DNA from 2 places in the Rhodoglobus sp. G.S.23 genome. Region 1 is predicted to be linked to the other one. Evidence: predicted binding sites of a transcription regulator. Region 1 holds the regulator's gene; the other holds the start of a gene.
What was found. The regulator HrcA, encoded in region 1, represses chaperone genes, less so after heat shock. The targets are predictions, from matches to a motif close to TTNGCACTCGNNNNNNNCGAGTGCNAA.
Positions count from the first base shown of each region.

Region 1 (9,612 bases):
CGTGAGCGTGAACGTGGAACACTGTTTGACCGGCACTTTCGCCGGTATTGAAAATCAATCGGTACTCGCTATTGGTGTGCTCGTCTGCGAGTTGCCTGGCTACTGCGACCAACTCGGCGAGCAAGGCCGGATCGCCGGCCGCCAACTGGGAGACGTTAGCGAATTGCTCGGTTTTGGGAACAACGAGCAAATGAACGGGTGCTTGCGGGGCGATGTCGCGAAACGCAATCACGGAATCTGACTCGAAGACAATATCCGCGGGAATCTCGCGAGCGATGATCTTCGTAAAGATCGAAGGTGAATCAGACATACCTCTAGCCTAAACCTCTAGGCCCAGCGGCCAAGTTTGACGTTCAGCACAGCGAGGGCAGCAGGGCCAGCGGTGGACGTGCGCAAGACTTCACTGCCCAGTCGAACAGTGGATGCTCCGGCCGCGGTGAGCAGCTCCAACTCGTGGTCAGCGACCCCGCCCTCTGGCCCAACGACAAGCACGACGTCGCGATCGTCCACGACGAGGTCAGCGAGAGTTTCGGTCGCGGTCGGCTCGAGGACGAGCATCCGCGTGCTTGACGCAAAATCAGCCAGTTGTTTCGTTGTGACCAGATCGAGAACGTCAGGTAACCACGTGCGCAGCGACTGTTTGCTCGCTTCACGCACAATTGCCGCCCACCGATCGCGTCCTTTCGCGACCTTTGCGCCGTGCCAGCGCGAAATACTTCGTGCTGCCGTCCACGGAATCACACCGTCAATGCCGAGTTCGGTCGCTACTTGAACCGCAAGCTCATCACGGTCGGCTTTGGCCAATGCTTGAGCGAGAAACACCGCAGGGGTGCTGCGTGGCGTGCGGTGCGTCTCGGCTACTTCGATGCTGAGTTCTGTGTGTTCGGCAGTCGTGATGGGCCCCGAAACTGTGAGCCCAGCACCATTGCTAATCGCAATCGTCTCGCCAACCTTGAGGCGTGAGACTGTCACCGCATGGCGGGCTTCCGCTTTCGTCAGCGAAACCGTATCGCCGACCTGCGCGTCGTCGAGCTCTTCATCAATGTACAGGTGCGCCACGGTCGTCGCCTACAGGAACCGATCGCGAAGCTTCGCAAACAGGCCCTGCTGGAATTCAGCAAAATGTGGTTCTTTGCTCTTGCGAATGGCAGCAAGTTGTTTGATCAAGGTCTGCTCGGCACCACTCAACTTGGTAGGTGTGACCACTTGGATGCCCAAGCGCAAGTCACCTCGACCGCCTCCGCGAAGGCTCGTGATTCCTCGTTCCTTGACCGTGAGAACTTCACCGCTCTGAGTGCCAGGCTTGATGTGAACTTCGACCTTGTCATCGAGACCATCGAGCGTGACGGTGGTTCCCAAGATCGCGTCGAGCATCTGCACCTCGACGGTTGCGAGAAGATCGTCATCTGAGCGACTGAAGACGTCGTGATGACGGACTTTCATCTCCAAGAAGAGGTCTCCATTCGGGCCGCCTGCCGGGCCGACTTCACCCTGACCGGGCATTTGCAACCGCAAACCGGTTTCGACTCCGGCCGGAATGTCAACCGAAATGGTGCGCTGTGCGCGCACGCGACCTTGGCCGGCACACGTGGCACACGGGTTCACGATGATGTTGCCGTATCCGCGGCATGTGCCGCAGGGACTCGACGTCATGACGTTGCCCAAAAGGCTGCGCACTTGGCGCTGGATCTGGCCGCTACCCTGACAAATATCGCAGCGCACTGGAGATGAGCCGGGAGCTGAGCAGTTTCCCTCACACGTTTCACAGAGCACAGCTGTGTTGACCTCGATGTCCCGTGAGACACCGAAGATGGTGTCTTTCAGGCTGACTTCAACCCGCAAGAGCGCATCTTGTCCCCGCTCCCGTCGCGAGCGTGGTCCAACGGATTGTCCGCCACCACCGCCACCAAAGAAGGTCTCGAAGATGTCGCCGAATCCGAAGTTCGCACCGCCGCCGAATCCGCCGCTTCCACCCATGTCGTACTGCTGACGTTGCTGCGGATCGCTGAGCACGTCATAGGCATGCGTGACGGACTTGAACCGCTCTGATGCATCTGCGCTCGGGTTGACGTCGGGGTGCAACTCGCGAGCGAGTTTGCGGTACGCCTTCTTGATTTCTTCTGGCGTGGCCTCGCGGGCAACGCCCAGTGCTTCGTAGTGATCTGCCAAAGTTCCGATTGCTCCTTACGAGCTCAGTTTTCTTCCAAAAGTCGCGACAGGTAGCGCGCTACCGCGCGAACCGCTGCCATGTTGTTCGAATAATCCATGCGGGTTGGACCAAGCACACCGAGGCGTGCAATGCCGCCGCCAGACGAGGAGTACCCACCCGTGACGACCGAAGTCTCTTCCAACCCAAATTCTGCGTTCTCGCGTCCGATCCGCGTGGAAACGGACCCACTTGTTACTTGCATTTCTCCAAAGAGCCGTAACAACGTCACTTGCTCTTCTATTGCCTCAAGAACAGGAAAAATACTTCCCGAGAAGTCTTGCTCGGTTCGCGCAAGATTTGCTGTGCCCGCGAGAACAAGTTTGTCATGGCGATTAGCCAATACCTGTTCGATCAAGCTGGATGCCACCTGGCTGACGAGTGCCTGACGTTCCACAGGAAAAATATCCGCGAAGTTCGCGAGCCGCTCCGCCGCCTGAGGAAGCGACTGATCGTGGAGCGCCGAATTCAGCTTTGCGCGCATCTCCCCCAGAAACACCTCGTCTAGAGGTTCGGAAACATCGATGAGCCGCTGCTCGACGAGCCCGGAGTCGGTGATGAACACCGTCATAATTCGCGAAGAATTAATGGGGACCAGCTCAACGTGGCGCACCCGAGCCGTAGCAAGAGACGGATACTGCACAAGCGCGACACTGTTCGTTAGCTGGGACAGCATGCGGACAGTGCGCGCAAGAACATCATCCAAATCGTCTGCTTGCCCCAGGAACGACTCAATTGCTTGACGCTGGGCGCTAGTGAGCGGCCTCAGATCTGCAAGCTGGTCGACGAATACTCGATAGCCCTTATCTGTTGGCACCCGGCCAGACGAGGTGTGAGGAGCGGTAATCAGCTCTTCGTCTTCGAGCAAAACCATGTCGTTGCGAATCGTTGCAGCAGACACCCCAAAGGAATGACGCTCGACTATCGATTTGGATCCGACAGGCTCGCGCGTAGCAACGTAGTCCTGCACGATGACTCGAAGCACGTCAAGTCCGCGGGCGGAAACCATGCCACCACCCACCTCTCTTGATTGGCACTCAATCCGTTCGACTGCCAATCTTACTCGACACTCCGTGACACAACCGTTGCACCGCGCAACTCATTAGCGCTAGCGTGTCTCTGTACTTGAGCGCTACCCCTTCGGGGAAATGCTCAGGTGGCACACCGAGCACTTTGATGAAACCCGGGAAGTTCCCTTGTTCACCTGAAAGGCACGAACTCATGACTGACGCAAATCCGCAGCCCGCCGCACCGCAGCCTGCCGCTCAACTGACCACGGCTGAGGACAACCAGTGGGCGTCATTCGCTCACTTGGGCGGAATCCTCAGCTTCCTGCCATCGCTCATCATCTGGCTGGTCTTCAAAGACCGCGGTGCTTTCACCAATGTGGAAGCAAAGGAAGCGCTGAACTTCCAGATCACGCTGACCATTGCGCAGATCGCCGTCGCGATCCTCGGTTCGATCCTCTCCGCAGTCACTTTCGGTCTCTTCGCGCCAATCCAGGGCTTGCTCTGGTTTGCTCTGGTCGTTGTAGCGATCATCTTCTCGATCGTCGGCTTCACCAAGGCGAAGGATGGCAATCACTACCGTTACCCCTTCGCTCTTCGTCTCATCAAGTAACGCGGTAGTTACCCGCTGAAAAAGACTCGGCCCCGGGAGCTTCGGCTCTCGGGGCTATTCTTTTGCCCAATGCAGGGTTTAATGGAGTCATGTCAGATTCCACACCTCCCACCAGCTCTCCGTACGCACCGATCCAACCGATGAGTCCAAGCGATGAGAAGCTCTGGTCGACACTGATTCACATCGGTGGAATCTTCTTGGGATTCATTTCAGCGCTCGTTGGCTACCTCGTCTTCAAGGACCGCGGACCGTTCGTGCGCGCCCACGCTCGCACTGCACTCAACTTTCAAATCACGATGTATATCGCGATGTTCCTTGGCGGGATTCTCACCATCGTCGGAATCGGCTTCCTCATTATTGTCGCGGCCGCCGTTCTGATCGTCATCTTCAGCATCATCGCTGCAATCGCCGCGAACAAAGGGCAGGCCTACAGCTACCCACTCACGTTCGAGTTCATTAAGTAACTCAGACCCATCGCTCTAAATAGGGGCGTCAGCGAGCAGTCGTCGTACTACGGCATCCGCGAGCAGGCGCCCCTTTAGTGTGAGCTCAATCGTTCCGCTCAGCGCGGCTCGTGCTTCGACGAGCTCTTCGGCAATCAGCCCAGCGACCGCGGTACGACCTTCGGCATCGAGCGTGTCAATCTGAAGCCCATTGCGCACCCGGGTGCGCAACAAGACGTGTTCCAAATACTTACTGGAGTCAGCGAGCGTCTCTCGACCTGCCCCCGGAGAGCGACCAGCGGCGATACGATCCGCATACGCCGCCGGGTGCTTCACATTCCACCAGCGCACTCCTCCGACGTGGCTGTGCGCGCCAGGGCCAACACCCCACCAGTCATTGCCCAACCAGTAGCCCAAATTGTGACGACTAGTGTTGCTGACCTCAGGATCATCGCTTGCCTTGCCCCAGTTACTGACCTCATACCACTCGTACCCGGCAGCCTTGAGCTTCTGCTCCGCTAATTCGTACATGTCAGCCTGAAGATCATCATCGACGGCAGCAACAACTCCGCGGCGAATCTGTGCCGCCAACTTCGTGCCCGTTTCGATAATCAGCGCGTAGGCCGAAATATGGTCAGGATCCTGCGCGATCGCGTGATCAAGCGAACGCTCCCAATCCTGCAAAGTCTCGCCCGGAGTTCCGTAGATCAGATCGAGGCTCACATCGAGCCCCACCTCGCGAGCCCACGCCACAACATGAGGCACACGCTCGGGGTCGTGAGTGCGCTCCAGCGTTGCCAGCACATGAGGCACTGCCGACTGCATTCCAAACGACACCCTCGTGAATCCGGCATCTTTGAGCGCCAGCAGGTAATCGCGGTCAACAGAATCAGGGTTCGCCTCAGTGGTCACTTCGACATCCGAAGCGAAACCCCATGTATCGCGCGCGGCAGCGAGCATGCGAGTGAGGTCGGTCACGGGCAACAGCGTTGGAGTGCCGCCGCCAAAGAACACTGTCGACGCTTTTCTGGGAGCAACGCCAGCCTGGGACAACACGGTGGATGCCAATGCCATTTCAGCGATCGCTTCCGTTGCGTAGTCAGACCGTTTCGCTCCGCGCAATTCTTCGCTCGTGTACGTATTGAAATCGCAGTAACCGCAGCGAACCCGACAGAACGGAACGTGAATGTAGACACTCCACTGACGGTTCTCAGAACCGGCGGCAGCGCTTTCTGGTAGCGCGCCGTCAAGGGGTGCTGGGTCGGCAATGGGCAAAGCACCTGGCACGAACGAGTCCCCTAAACAGCTGATCACACGAGCGTGCCCCAGCAGTTGCATGCAGGCACAACCTCAATTGTCGCACCTCGGTCATGGGAGAATGTCACCGTGACAACGCACATTCTTTGGGACATCGACGGCACCCTCATCCACAACTCTCGAGACGGTGCAACGGTCTACGTCGACGCTTTCACTCGCGTCACCGGCGCCCCACCACAGCGACGGATCGCTAGCCCGCACGGCATGACCGAGGGACAGCTGCTCGCCGAACTGCTGCAGCTCAATGGACACTCCCCCGCGATGTTGGATGATCTGCTCACCGAACTCGACAGTCGGACGCAAGCCCAGCACGACCTCGGCTTCACTCGCGAAGCCGTCGCCGGAGGTCAACGGGCGCTGCGCGAAGTCTCACGACACGGCTGGACAAACGCGCTGCTCACCGGCAATGGCCCTCAGCACTCGCGCTTCAAACTGTTGGCCGCCGGCTACTCCCTCAACGACTTCAACTGGCAGAACTCATTCTTTGGTGATCGATCGCCCAATCGCTCACACCTCACCTCGCTCGTCGCACCCCTGCTCGGTGCCGGACCGCACGTCATTATTGGTGACACCCCGAATGATGGGCTAGCCGCTGACAGCGCGCAATTGCCCTTTATCGCCGTCGCCACCGGAGCATTCTCCGTTGCCGATCTCCGGAACACCAACGCTCGACTGGTCATTTCCGACCTAGAGTCGGGCATCGACGACGTGATCGGAATCATCGCCGAGCTTGCCACGCGGGACTAAGTCGAAGTAACGGGGCCGCCAAGCGCTCGCAAATAGCGGCCAACCACTACGTACTGCAAAACTCGCAAGGCCGGCGACAGCAACATCCATTTGGTTGACGACGGTCGTGAGAACGAACGAACAGTGATCCAAATCGAATTGTCGTCGCGGCGCTCAATCATGAATGACTCTTCACCACGCAAGGGATGACCCTCTAGGGTTCCATAAGCAAAACCAGCGACCGTTGGCTGATCAACAACGTAAACGACGCGTACTGGCTCGTGGGCCGCGAACAGACCTCGCCCTACCGTGAGCACGATGGTGTCACCGGGGCGAACTTTGGGGTGGGCATCATTGTCGTGCGAAAGATCGAGCGGTTCACCGGCGGGATCGCGAGGCAACACGGTCACACCGAAACCACTGCGGCGCTTAACACCCCACGTCAAAATTTGTTGGTGCGCGAAAGCCCACCGCTCATCGCCGTGACCAATTCTGGCCGTGCGCTCAACGCGACGGAAGCCCTTCGGAGGAAGAGCGGTAAAAGTGCTGCCACGCGTGGCACCCACCGCGCCGTACGTAACAGGCGCATTGGGGTAGGTGCGGGCATCCACTTCGTCTACTTCTTCTCTTTGCCGGCTTCGACTTCACCAGACAGCGCTGCAATGAAAGCAGCCTGCGGAACCTCGACGCGCCCCACCATTTTCATACGCTTCTTGCCCTCTTTTTGCTTCTCGAGGAGCTTGCGCTTGCGGCTGATATCGCCACCGTAACACTTAGCCAAAACGTCTTTGCGCATCGCGCGAATTGACTCACGCGCGATGATTTTGGAGCCGATCGCTGCCTGGATGGGAACCTCAAACTGCTGACGCGGAATCAGTTTCTTCAAGCGCTCGGTCATCAGCACGCCGTAGGCATACGAATTGTCGCGGTGCACGATCGCGCTGAACGCATCAACAGCTTCACCCTGAAGAAGAATGTCCACCTTCACGAGGTCGGCTTCCTGATGTCCACTTGGCTCATAGTCGAGGCTCGCATAGCCCTGCGTTCGACTCTTCAAGTGATCAAAGAAGTCGAAAACGATTTCGCCGAGCGGCATCGTGTAGTGAAGCTCCACGCGGTCGGTACCGACATATTCCATGCCCTGCATTGTGCCGCGGCGAGACTGGCAGAGTTCCATAACCGTACCGACGAAATCCTTCGGTGTAAGAACGGATGCCTTCACCATCGGCTCGCTCACACTAGCGATCTTGCCGCCAGGGAATTCGCTCGGGTTCGTCACAGTGGTGAACTTCTTGTCGTCACCCATTACTTCGTAAATCACCGACGGCGCCGTGGCGATCATGTCGAGGTTGAACTCACGTTCGAGCCGCTCACGCACAATCTCCAAGTGCAGCAGCCCCAAAAATCCGCAACGGAAACCGAAGCCAAGAGCAACAGACGTCTCAGGCTCGTAGACGAGCGCAGCATCCGAGAGTTTCAACTTGTCAAGAGCTTCGCGCAGCACCGGATAGTCAGAACCATCAATCGGGTACATACCCGAGAAAACCATCGGCTTCGGCTCGGAATAGCCCTTCAGCGGAACCGTAGACGGCTTCGCGAAGTTGGTGACAGTATCGCCAACCTTGCTCAGGCGCACATCCTTCACACCGGTAATGAGATACCCAACCTCACCAACGCCAAGACCCTTTGTCGGTGTCGGTTCAGGTGCGCTCACGCCAATCTCGAGCAATTCGTGAGCCGACTTCGTCGACATCATCATGACCTTTTCGCGCGGCGTCATCCTGCCGTCAATCATGCGAACGTACGTAATAACGCCACGGTAAGCGTCATACACCGAGTCGAAAATCATGGCGCGGGCCGGAGCATCCGGATCGCCGATCGGGGCCGGAATCAGCCGCGTCGCCTCATCGAGCAACTCAGAAACGCCAACACCCGTTTTGCCAGACACCCGAAGAACCGTTGACGGATCGCAGCCAATCAGGCCAGCAATCTCATCGGCATACTTATCGGGATCAGCCGCGGGAAGATCAATCTTGTTGAGTACGGGAATGATCGTCAGATCGTTCTCCATAGCCAAATACAGGTTCGCCAGCGTCTGAGCTTCAATGCCCTGCGCCGCATCAACCAAAAGAATTGCGCCCTCACACGCCGCAAGCGAACGGGACACCTCATAAGTGAAATCAACGTGGCCAGGGGTATCAATCATGTTGAGTGCGTATGCCTGCTCCTTACCGTTTTCATCAGTAAGGGCCCACGGCATACGAACAGCCTGGCTCTTGATCGTGATGCCGCGCTCACGCTCAATATCCATACGGTCGAGGTACTGGGCCCGCATATCGCGGTCGCTAACAACCCCCGTGACCGACAGCATGCGGTCAGCGAGGGTGGACTTGCCGTGATCGATATGCGCGATGATGCAAAAGTTGCGGATAAACGCGGGATCGGTCGAAGCAGGCTCAAGTGTGTAAGAGGCGCGAGGAGACATCCGCCCAATTCTCCCATGAGACCGGGCATCCTGCGCGCACGCGACCAAAACGGCAGCTCATCGCCAGATACTCGACCCAGGCAACCCGCCAACTAGCGGCCAAACGCAGCCTCTCTGAAGCTCTAGAACGCTGCCAAGAAGAGGAACGGCAACGAAAGAACAGCACCCGCCGCCAGCAGAACAACCCATCCAAAGGTAGCCACACACGCCAAAACAATGCCCCAGACCGAGAAACTGCGCCCCGAAGGCTCATCCCGAAGACCAAAAACACCCAAGATCACCGCCGCCAACGGCACAACAACACTCTGGGCAAAGAAGAACGACGCAATACCCAAACTCAACGCCAAGATGCTCATCGTGCGAGTCGAGCTCAGCGCCGGGCGGGACGAAGCAGCAACAGACGGGCCGGATGCTTGAGGTGCGGCATCAGCAGACGCAGCGTAACCAGCAGCAGGTGAATCAGCGCTCGAGCCCTGCTCATCAGACGGCGAAAGCACCACCGCAGAAGAATCCACAGTCGAATCGGAAGTATCGGAAATAGTTGAAGAAGTCATACCTCGACGATAGAAAACCATCAACACTCAAGGAATCGGGATAACCCCCGAAATAACTAGCGGGAAATACGTCAACACCCAGCAAAACCAGCACAAATGGCGTGGCACACCAGCAAAGAAAACCCCGCTGCACTAGCCTGTGAAAGCAGAACAACAAACGGACCCACGATTGTGGCCATAGCTCCACCGGAACCGAACAAACATAGTTTGTCCGGCGCTGGGGTCGCGCAATTGCTCCGCAATTGCCATAGCTCCACCGGA
Region 1 covers NZ_CM155237.1:1,726,679-1,736,290, forward strand. The annotation lists gene AC1ENN_RS08280 (histidine triad nucleotide-binding protein) at 1-310, opposite strand, end outside; gene AC1ENN_RS08285 (16S rRNA (uracil(1498)-N(3))-methyltransferase) at 328-1,059, opposite strand; gene dnaJ (molecular chaperone DnaJ) at 1,069-2,169, opposite strand; gene hrcA (heat-inducible transcriptional repressor HrcA) at 2,193-3,215, opposite strand; gene AC1ENN_RS08300 (DUF4870 domain-containing protein) at 3,428-3,826, shown strand; gene AC1ENN_RS08305 (DUF4870 domain-containing protein) at 3,916-4,290, shown strand; gene hemW (radical SAM family heme chaperone HemW) at 4,306-5,556, opposite strand; gene AC1ENN_RS08315 (HAD family hydrolase) at 5,656-6,333, shown strand; gene AC1ENN_RS08320 (DUF1990 family protein) at 6,330-6,923, opposite strand; gene lepA (translation elongation factor 4) at 6,929-8,797, opposite strand; gene AC1ENN_RS08330 (DUF4190 domain-containing protein) at 8,920-9,351, opposite strand.

Region 2 (9,225 bases), 540 kb from region 1:
CTGACGCCCCTGTGCGGGCGAGTTGCGGCCGTGTTGCGGCTGAGTGGCGGGCGTTAACGCCAGAATGGGCGCCTCCCGCAGGAGACGCCCATTCTGTTTACTGCGGTGGGACTACGTTTAGCGGCGGGACTTAGAAGTCCATGCCACCTGACGGGTCGCCCATCGGAGCGGGGTTCTTCTCTGGCTTGTCAGCAACAACAGCTTCAGTCGTAAGGAAGAGTCCAGCGATCGACGATGCGTTGAGCAGAGCCGAGCGGGTTACCTTTACCGGGTCGTTGATACCTGCAGCGAGCATGTCGACGTATTCGCCGGTTGCCGCGTTGAGGCCGTGACCAATGGGGAGGTTGCGGACCTTGTCAGCAACAACACCTGGCTCCATGCCTGCGTTGAGTGCGATCTGCTTGAGCGGTGCGTCGATAGCAACGCGAACGATGTTCGCTCCGGTTGCTTCGTCGCCGACCAAGTCAGCCATTGCCTGGCTGTCGAACGCGATCTTGCCAGCCTGAATCAGGGCAACGCCACCACCGGCGACGATTCCCTCTTCAACCGCTGCCTTTGCGTTACGGACTGCGTCCTCAATGCGGTGCTTGCGCTCCTTGAGTTCAACCTCAGTTGCGGCACCTGCCTTGATTACTGCAACGCCACCGGCGAGCTTGGCGAGACGCTCCTGGAGCTTCTCACGGTCGTAGTCGCTGTCGGTGTTGTCGATCTCGGCACGGATCTGCTTGACGCGACCTGCGATCGCCTCTTCGTCACCCGCACCTTCGATGATCGTGGTCTCGTCCTTGGTGATAACGACCTTGCGGGCGCGACCGAGGAGTTCGAGCGTTGCGTTCTCGAGCTTGAGGCCAACCTCTTCTGAGATGACCTGTCCACCGGTGAGGATTGCAATGTCAGCGAGCTGAGCCTTGCGACGGTCACCGAAACCGGGAGCCTTGACGGCAACCGACTTGAAGATGCCGCGGATCTTGTTCACGACGAGAGTTGCGAGTGCTTCTCCGTCAACGTCTTCAGCAATGATGAGCAACTGCTTGCCGCTCTGGATTACCTTGTCGACGATGGGGAGCAGATCCTTGATGTTCGAGATCTTGCCGTTGACGATAAGAACGTAGGGGTCTTCGAAGACCGCTTCCTGGCGCTCCTGGTCAGTGACGAAGTATGCCGACAGGAATCCCTTGTCGAAGCGCATGCCTTCGGTGAGCTCAAGCTCGGTGCCGAACGTGTTCGACTCCTCAACGGTGACAACACCTTCCTTGCCGACCTTGTCGATCGCCTCAGCGATAAGTGCACCGATCTCGGGGTCACCAGCAGAAATTGATGCGGTAGCCGCGATCTCTTCCTTGGTTTCGATCTCCTTGGCGCTCGCAATGAGTGCCTCAATGACCGAGTTGGTGGCCTTTTCGATTCCGCGCTTGAGGCTGATGGGGTCTGCACCCGCAGCAACGTTGCGGAGGCCTTCGCGCACGAGTGCCTGTGCAAGAACAACAGAAGTAGTCGTACCGTCTCCGGCAACGTCATCCGTCTTCTTTGCTACCTCTTTGACGAGCTCAGCACCGATCTTCTCGAACGGGTCGTCGAGCTCGATCTCCTTGGCGATGGATACACCGTCGTTTGTGATGGTGGGAGCGCCCCACTTCTTCTCGAGAACAACGTTGCGACCGCGCGGGCCGAGTGTGACCTTTACGGCGTCAGCGAGAATGTTCAGGCCGCGCTCAAGGCCGCGACGGGCCTCTTCGTTAAAAGCAATGATCTTTGCCATGTGTGTTTCTCGTCCCTCCCGGACGTCGTACAAGCGAATAAGTTGGCACTCGAACTATGCGAGTGCCAAGGTCAAAATTAGCACTCGACAGGGGCGAGTGCAAGACAGCCCAGCGCACTCGACAGGGGCGAGTGCAAGACAGCCCAGCGCACTCGACAGGGGCGAGTGCGCGTGTTCCGGGTGTGGTCGTGTGGTGTGGGGGTTGGCTGCTTATTGTACGGCGGTGAGGTAGTCGGTTCCGAGCACGATGGTGAGTTGTGCTGCGGGGAAGACGTCGGCTTCGATGAGTCGTATTTCGCCGATTCCGAGGGCGTTGATGAGGCCGGCGGCTACGTCTTCGTCTTCGGGGTTGCTGTAGTAAACGTAGGTGTCTTCGATGTCGCGTTGGGAGGCTGGTGCGGCGCTGCCCATGGGCCAGCCGACGGCGGTGAGTTCGTCGAGGACGCTGGTTTGTACTCCGGTTTCGGGGGTTCCGTTGAGGATGTCGATGGTGAGTGCTCGTGCGGGGTCGATGGTTGTGGGGTCGGTGAGGGGTTCGACTGTTTCTATGGGTTCTGGGGTGGCTGCGGGTTCTTCTGGTGAGGCGAAGAGGGGGATTCCGAGGTCGTCGTCGAGGTATTGACTGAGGGCGAAGAGGCCACCGAAGACGAGGATTCCGGTTGCGAGTAGGGCCCAGGCGAATCCGATCCAGCCGCCTCCGCGTCGTTTGGGTCCGCGGTGTGCGCCTACGCGTTCGATGTCGTCGGGCTGTTCGTCGAATCGATCTTTCGGGTAACTAGCCATTGATTAGTCTGTCAATTCTTCGTTGTGGTGGTGTGTTGTGCGCACTGTGCGGTTGCGCATCCGGTTGTCTCGGTTGCGTCGTAGTCGCGAGACGAGCATGGGGTCGTAGGTGACGGCTGCTGGTGCGTCAATTACGGCGTTGAGCATTTGATAGTAGCGCGCGCTTGATACGTGGAACTGGCTGCTGATGGCTTCTTCTTTTGCCCCGACGTGGCGGGTCCATTCGCGTTCGAAGTCGAGAATCTGGGTCGCATTTTCGGGTAGCCCGTTGGAGGCGTGTGTTGTTGTTTCGGGTTCTGACATGACGACCTCCAATATTGTGGCAATTCTAGGGCGCGCAACCTTTGGGATTGCCTAACGACGCGGCTTGCTCGGTCAATCAGCGGCGGTCGAGGTTAGGATGTCCTTAGTACCCGATGTCTTCGATTGGTCTTCATGCGCTTACGACTTTTCGCCACTGCAGTGGTGGTGTCTTGTGTTGCGCTTGTGGTGAGCGGTTGTTCGATCTCGACGGTTGCGGAGCAGCCGATGGTTACGGTCACTGCTGATGCGAGTTCTCCTTTGTCTCAGTTGACGGTGTTGGATGATGCGAAGGATTACAGCGGGTTGGTGCGCGCGGCTCTTCCGACGGCGGGTATTTCTGCTCCTGATTCTGCGCCGGAGCAGTCCTTGCCGACGACCGTGATGTCACATGATCTGAGTGGTGATGTCTCGGTGACGGTTTCGTCGGCCGACCGCGTTATTGCGATGGATATTTCGGGGTCGATTGCGGCGACGGTTGCCGGTTTGGGTTTGCTTGATTCTTTGGTGGCGCGCGATATTTCTACGACGTTTGATGAGGCTGCTGCGTTGCCGGTAATCACGTCGAGTGCCCATACGGTCAATAGCGAAGCGATTTTGGCGATGCGTCCGGATCTGGTTGTGACGGATGGTTCGATTGGTCCGATCGATGTGGTGTTGCAGTTGCGGGATGCTGGCATTGCTGTGGTGTTTGTGGAGACTGATCCCTCGGTGAATGGGGTTGCTGAGTTGGCGCGTCAAACTGCAGCCACGTTGGGGGTTCCGGCTGCGGGGGTGGCGCTCGGTGAGCAGTTGGCTGCGGAAATTCAGGCGAAGATTACGGAGATTGCGGGCATTGTTCCGCGCGGTGATCGCTTGCGCATGGTGTTTCTTTATTTGCGGGGAACGTCAGGTGTTTATTACCTGTTTGGTCAGGAGTCTGGTTCAGATGTCTTGATCAATGCTCTTGGCGGGGTGGATGTTGCTGCCGAGATCGGTCTCGAAGGTATGCGTCCGATGACGGATGAGGCGATGGTTGCGGCGAATCCGGATCTCATTCTGGTGATGACCAATGGCCTCGACAGTGTTGGTGGCGTGAGCGGCTTACTTGAGGCTCGCCCGGCGGTCGCGCTGACGGAGGCTGGCAAAAATCAGCGCTTTGTCGAGATGGATGATGGCGAGATTTTGAGCTTCGGCCCACGCACGGTCATGGTGCTTGATGCGCTCGCGCGTGCCATTTATGCACCTGGCTCTGGTTCGTAGTTAGGGGCGTTGGCGCGGCGAACGTTTGGTTCCGCGCCACCGGGTGACGAAAAAGACGAGGCCTGCAGCTGCCGCGGCAGCGACGACCGCCAATGCCACGACGGTGTTCCGTTCTCGCGGGGTGACGCTCGCTTGGGGCGTTGGCATGCAGTTGGTCGTCGCGCTAAACGTAACCGTGATGGGGTCGAGTTTTTCACCAGCGGGGTAGGTGCCGAACGCGGCAGATCCTGCCTCTGTGAGCGTCACGGAGGCGGCGGCTAATTGTGCGGTGCCGTTATCGACTGCGACGGTGGATGTGTCAATGGTTGCGAATTCCACGCCGGACTGGTCGACGGGCGTCCCGTCTTGAGTGGTTCCACTAACGTCGAAGACGAGCTTTGCGCTGGTGGTGCCGTCGAACTGCAGTTCGAGCGCGTCGAGCGTGGTGTCGAGAATTCCGTCGTGGCCGGTGAATCGCAGGGTGCCGTCAAAGGCGAGGGTGCCACGGCCCGCGTCGAGTTGGCCTGCACCTTCGCTCCAACCAAAGTTGGGGGTGTCATAGGTGGCACCGTCGCTCACCGCCCATTCGCCGTTCGCGATGGTGCCGCTGATGTACGACCGAAGCGACTCTTTGACACCCCAGGTGATGGCGGCATCCGATATTTGGCAAGTGGAGTCGTCGGCGGCGAGGTTCACGTCAGTTGTCGCCGACCGTGTGCCGGTGCGGGTATCTGGCGCATCCAATTCTGTGGCGTTGCTTGTCATGGGGGTAATGGCAATAGCGACGGCAGTGATGATGAGCGCTGCGGGGCCGAGAACGCAGACGTTGAGGCCACGCATTACTGGGCTGTGCGGTACATCGATTGATGCATGATGGTGGCTTCTTCATAGAGCTCACCGAATGATTCGAAACCAAATTTGGCGTAGAGCGGCACGATGTATTCCTGGGCGTGGAGCAGCATTGCTTCGCCGCTGAAGTCGCCAATGATCCGCTTCATGATGATCTGCGCTAAGCCTTCACCACGACGATCTTCGCGTACAACAACACGCCCAATGACGCGGTGGCCATCTAGGTATTCTGCGGTCTCGTTGTAGAGAACACGGATGTAGGCAGCGACACCGTGGTCGTCGGCGATCCAGTAATGAGCCGTTGCGTCTTCTTGGTCGCGGTTGTCGAGTTCTTCTTCGTCGACTTTTTGCTCAACAAAAAACACGTCTGTGCGCAGTTTCATGATCGAGTAGAGCTCGGTTGTTGTTAATTCGCCCCAAGACTTGGCGATCACGGAATCATTAGGCACAACCACGAGTTTAATGTACTGGGCAGCGAAAGCTGACGAACTAAGGAGACCACCATGACCTACAAGGTGAATAAGACAGAAGAACAGTGGCGGGAAGAGCTCGGCCTCAAGTACTCGGTGCTGCGTGAAGCCGGCACTGATCGCCCGTGGTCTGGTGCTCTTCTTGACGAAAAACGTGAGGGCACCTACCGCTGTGGCGCCTGCAGCGCTGAGCTCTTTAAGAGTGGCACCAAGTTTGACTCCGGTTCGGGGTGGCCCAGTTTCTATGAGGCGATCAACCCGGATGCTGTTGAACTGCGCGAAGATCGCTCCTTGGGCATGGTTCGCACCGAGGTTGTGTGCGCAACCTGTGGTTCACACTTGGGTCATCTCTTTGATGACGCGCACCAAACGCCAACGGGTGACCGTTTCTGCTTGAACTCGAGCTCACTGGAGTTCGAAGAAGACAACTAGCTAGACAGCTTCTTTTTTGGCGGTCGCTGACTCGAAAGTGAAGCGATCGCTACGGCGATGAGGGTGAGCACCACACCGATTACGGTGGTCGGTGCCACCCCATCGCTGTCTGTTGGCACGAAGATTTCTAGTGCTAGTGCGCCCATCAACTGCCCCGCGATGGATCCGAGTGCGAAGAACAGCACCCCGGTGATAGGTACGAGCACTGCAGCGACGGCAATGAAGATCACGCCGATTGCTCCCCCGATGTAGAGCGTTGGGTCGGTCGGAAACTCGTGTTGCCACCCACCAAAGAATCCGAACGTGATTGTCGCGATGGCGAGGGTTGATGTTCCGACGACAAAGTTGACGTAGGTGGCGGTGAGTGGCGAACGGGTCACGTGACGCACATGACCGTTGATGGCTTGTTGCCAGCCGATGCCAAATCCGCCAACAAGCGGCAGAAACACGAGCAAGAAGGGTCCGTCGAGTCGCAAATCAGAGAGCCCAGAAAAAATTACGGCACCAACTGCGAGGGCGGATGCCGCGACTCGCAATGCGGTGACTGGTCTCTTTTGTAGGCTGCCGATCCCCACTCGGTCGATGACGGCGGAGCTAATTGTTTGGCTAGCCACGACCGCAACAGTGAAGAGCGCAACGCCGAGGGCGGTCGCCGCGAGGCCCTGAGTCAGGACGAAGAATGCTCCAAACGCACCACCGGTGAGGTACCACCAGGGCAGTCTTTTGCTGGAAACTTCGGTACGGAGGGTGCGAAATCCAGCGCGGGCGGTTGGCACGAACGGCACGATGAGCGTGAGGATGATGAGGCCCGATCCGAAAGAAATCAGGGCTGCGAGGGTCGAGTCGTGAAGCTCAACCGCAAGTTCTCCATTGATGCGACTTTGGGCCGAAACGAGGGCGCCAGCAGCGACTGCAGCGAAAATTCCGGCCAGTGCACGACGCCGACTTTGCGGATTGGTTGGGAGCATAGGTGTAGTCATGTCTAAAATAGGACGTTGGTCCAAGCCTCCTTAGCTCAGCTGGCTAGAGCACCGCTCTTGTAAAGCGGGGGTCGTCGGTTCGAATCCGACAGGAGGCCCAGCAAAGATGTCGAAGGCCGTCGGGGTTATTTAAACCCTAGCGGCCTTCGACATCGCTGTTTAACGGCGACTCTTGTTCCACAGCAACTCTTGTCTCGTAGCAACTCTTGTTTCGCCGCGACCCTGTTTCGCGGTTACGACGGGAACAGTGCCGGCGCCAGGGCACACGAAGGGCGGGATCCGCTCAGCGCTCTACGACACTGCTTGTTTGAATACCGCTGCTGCATCGGCAAGAGATCGCAGATGTTCGGGAATTTCACGGCCCTTAGCCTTCATCGACTGCGCCCAGAGCCTCCCGGCACGGTACGAGGATCGCACGAGCGGGCCGGCGAGCACTCCGAGGAATCCGATATCTTCTGCTTCTGCCTTGATATCGATGAATTCTTCTGGTCGCACCCAGCGGGCTACTGGCAAATGGCGAGCTGTTGGTCGTAAATATTGGGTGACGGTGATGATGTCGGTGCCCGCGTCATGAAGATCATGCAGGGCTTGACTGATCTCTGCTCGCTCTTCGCCCATCCCCAAGATGAGGTTTGACTTGGTAATCATTCCCGCATTACGAGCTTGGGTGAGAACGTCCAGCGATCGTTCGTAGCGAAATGCTGGGCGGATGCGCTTAAAGATCCGCGGCACGGTTTCTACATTGTGGGCAAAGACTTCCGGGCTTGCCGAGAAGATTTCGCCGAGATAGTCCGGATTTCCCGAAAAGTCGGTAGCGAGAATTTCTACGCCAGTTCCGGGAGCACGGGTATGGATCTGTCGGACGGTCTCGGCGTGCAGCCACGCGCCCTCATCCGGGAGATCGTCTCGAGCCACCCCGGTCACAGTCGCGTAGCGAAGCTTCATTTCGACGACAGATTCGGCGACGCGACGAGGTTCATCTGTGTCGTAGTCGGCGGGTTTTCCCGTGTCGATCTGGCAAAAATCGCATCGCCGAGTGCACTGTGCACCGCCGATCAAGAAGGTTGCCTCCCGGTCTTCCCAGCACTCGAAAATGTTGGGGCAGGCTGCTTCTTGGCAGACCGTGTGGAGGTTTTCACTTTTCACCAGTTCTTGAAGCTGCCGATACTCGGGACCCATTCTGGCTGTCGTTTTGATCCACTCGGGCTTGCGCTCGATCGGAGTCTCAGCGTTGCGGACTTCGAGGCGAAGCATCTTGCGGCCGGACGGTGCGGCGCTCACGATTGCACCAGCTCCCACATGTCAGAAAACTTGGCTTGAATGAGCTCAACGATGTCTCCCGGTTGCACTGTGCGCCCCAATTCTCGAGAGATCGAGGTGACGCCAGCATCGCGGATGCCGCACGCGACGATGTGTTCGTAGGCATCGAACTCATTGGAACAGTTCAGGGCAAATCCGTGCATGGTCACTCCGTCGGCAACGCGGATGCCGATGGCAGCGATTTTGTCTTCGATTGCGCCATTGGTCACCCACACCCCCGAGCGGTGCTGCACCTGATGCCCGGCAACACCGAGTTCGGCGAGCACCTCGATGAGAAAGCCTTCGAGCCGTCGAACATAGGCGACGACGTCGACCGGATCGGGCAATCGCAGGATCGGGTAGCCGATCAGTTGCCCGGGACCGTGCCAGGTGATTTTGCCCCCACGGTCAGTGTCGATGACGGGAGTGCCGTCATCGGGGCGTTCACTTAGCTCTGTGCGTTTGCCCGCCGTATACACGGACGGGTGCTCAAGCAGAATGAGAGTATCGGTGCGCTGGCCCGAGACAACAGCGGCGTGCACGGCACGTTGCAGGTCTAGGGCCGTCAAATACGGCACGGAGTTGGCGCTTAGCCCCGCGACGACAAAGTCGACCACGTCAGAAGTATAGGCGTCGACGTTCAGAACTCGGACGCAACCATCCACATCGCCCGGTTCCAGGCTTCGGCCTCACGGCCATGCCCGCCATCCCGGCCATCCCGGCCATCCTCATTGCAGGCAAAACTCGTTGCCTTCGGGGTCTCTCATCATGATTGCGAATTCGTTAAACGGCCCCCACGCTCCCTCGAGTACCTGCTCTACTGAGGCACCGAGAGACACGAGGCGTGCGCACTCGACCTCGACCAAAACTCGGCGAGGGCATCCGGATTCTCAGCATGAACGGAAATGTTAGAGATCCTGGCGGTCATGCGAAGAGAATAGCTCCAGAGGGCGACCCGATGTGAGAGCTACGTGGGATCGACCATCACTTTGAGGGCCGTGCGCTCATCCATGGCGGTGTAGCCATCAGGGGTCTGTTCGAGCTTCACGGTCTGGTCGAAGACAAGGCCGGGGTTCACCGTTCCTTCGAGCACGGCGGGCAGCAGTTGTTCGATGTAGGCGCGGGCGGGAGC
Region 2 covers NZ_CM155237.1:2,262,856-2,272,080, forward strand. The annotation lists gene groL (chaperonin GroEL) at 131-1,759, opposite strand; gene AC1ENN_RS11030 (LytR C-terminal domain-containing protein) at 1,970-2,542, opposite strand; gene AC1ENN_RS11035 (DUF3263 domain-containing protein) at 2,546-2,845, opposite strand; gene AC1ENN_RS11040 (heme/hemin ABC transporter substrate-binding protein) at 3,071-4,084, shown strand; gene AC1ENN_RS11045 (HtaA domain-containing protein) at 4,085-4,903, opposite strand; gene AC1ENN_RS11050 (GNAT family N-acetyltransferase) at 4,903-5,361, opposite strand; gene msrB (peptide-methionine (R)-S-oxide reductase MsrB) at 5,416-5,814, shown strand; gene AC1ENN_RS11060 (DMT family transporter) at 5,811-6,794, opposite strand; tRNA gene AC1ENN_RS11065 (tRNA-Thr) at 6,819-6,892, shown strand; gene lipA (lipoyl synthase) at 7,086-8,075, opposite strand; gene lipB (lipoyl(octanoyl) transferase LipB) at 8,072-8,710, opposite strand; gene AC1ENN_RS11080 (VOC family protein) at 8,822-8,959, opposite strand; gene AC1ENN_RS11085 (zinc-binding dehydrogenase) at 9,061-9,225, opposite strand, start outside.
Region 2: the regulator HrcA is predicted to act here: its motif matches at 1,802-1,828, upstream of groL (chaperonin GroEL).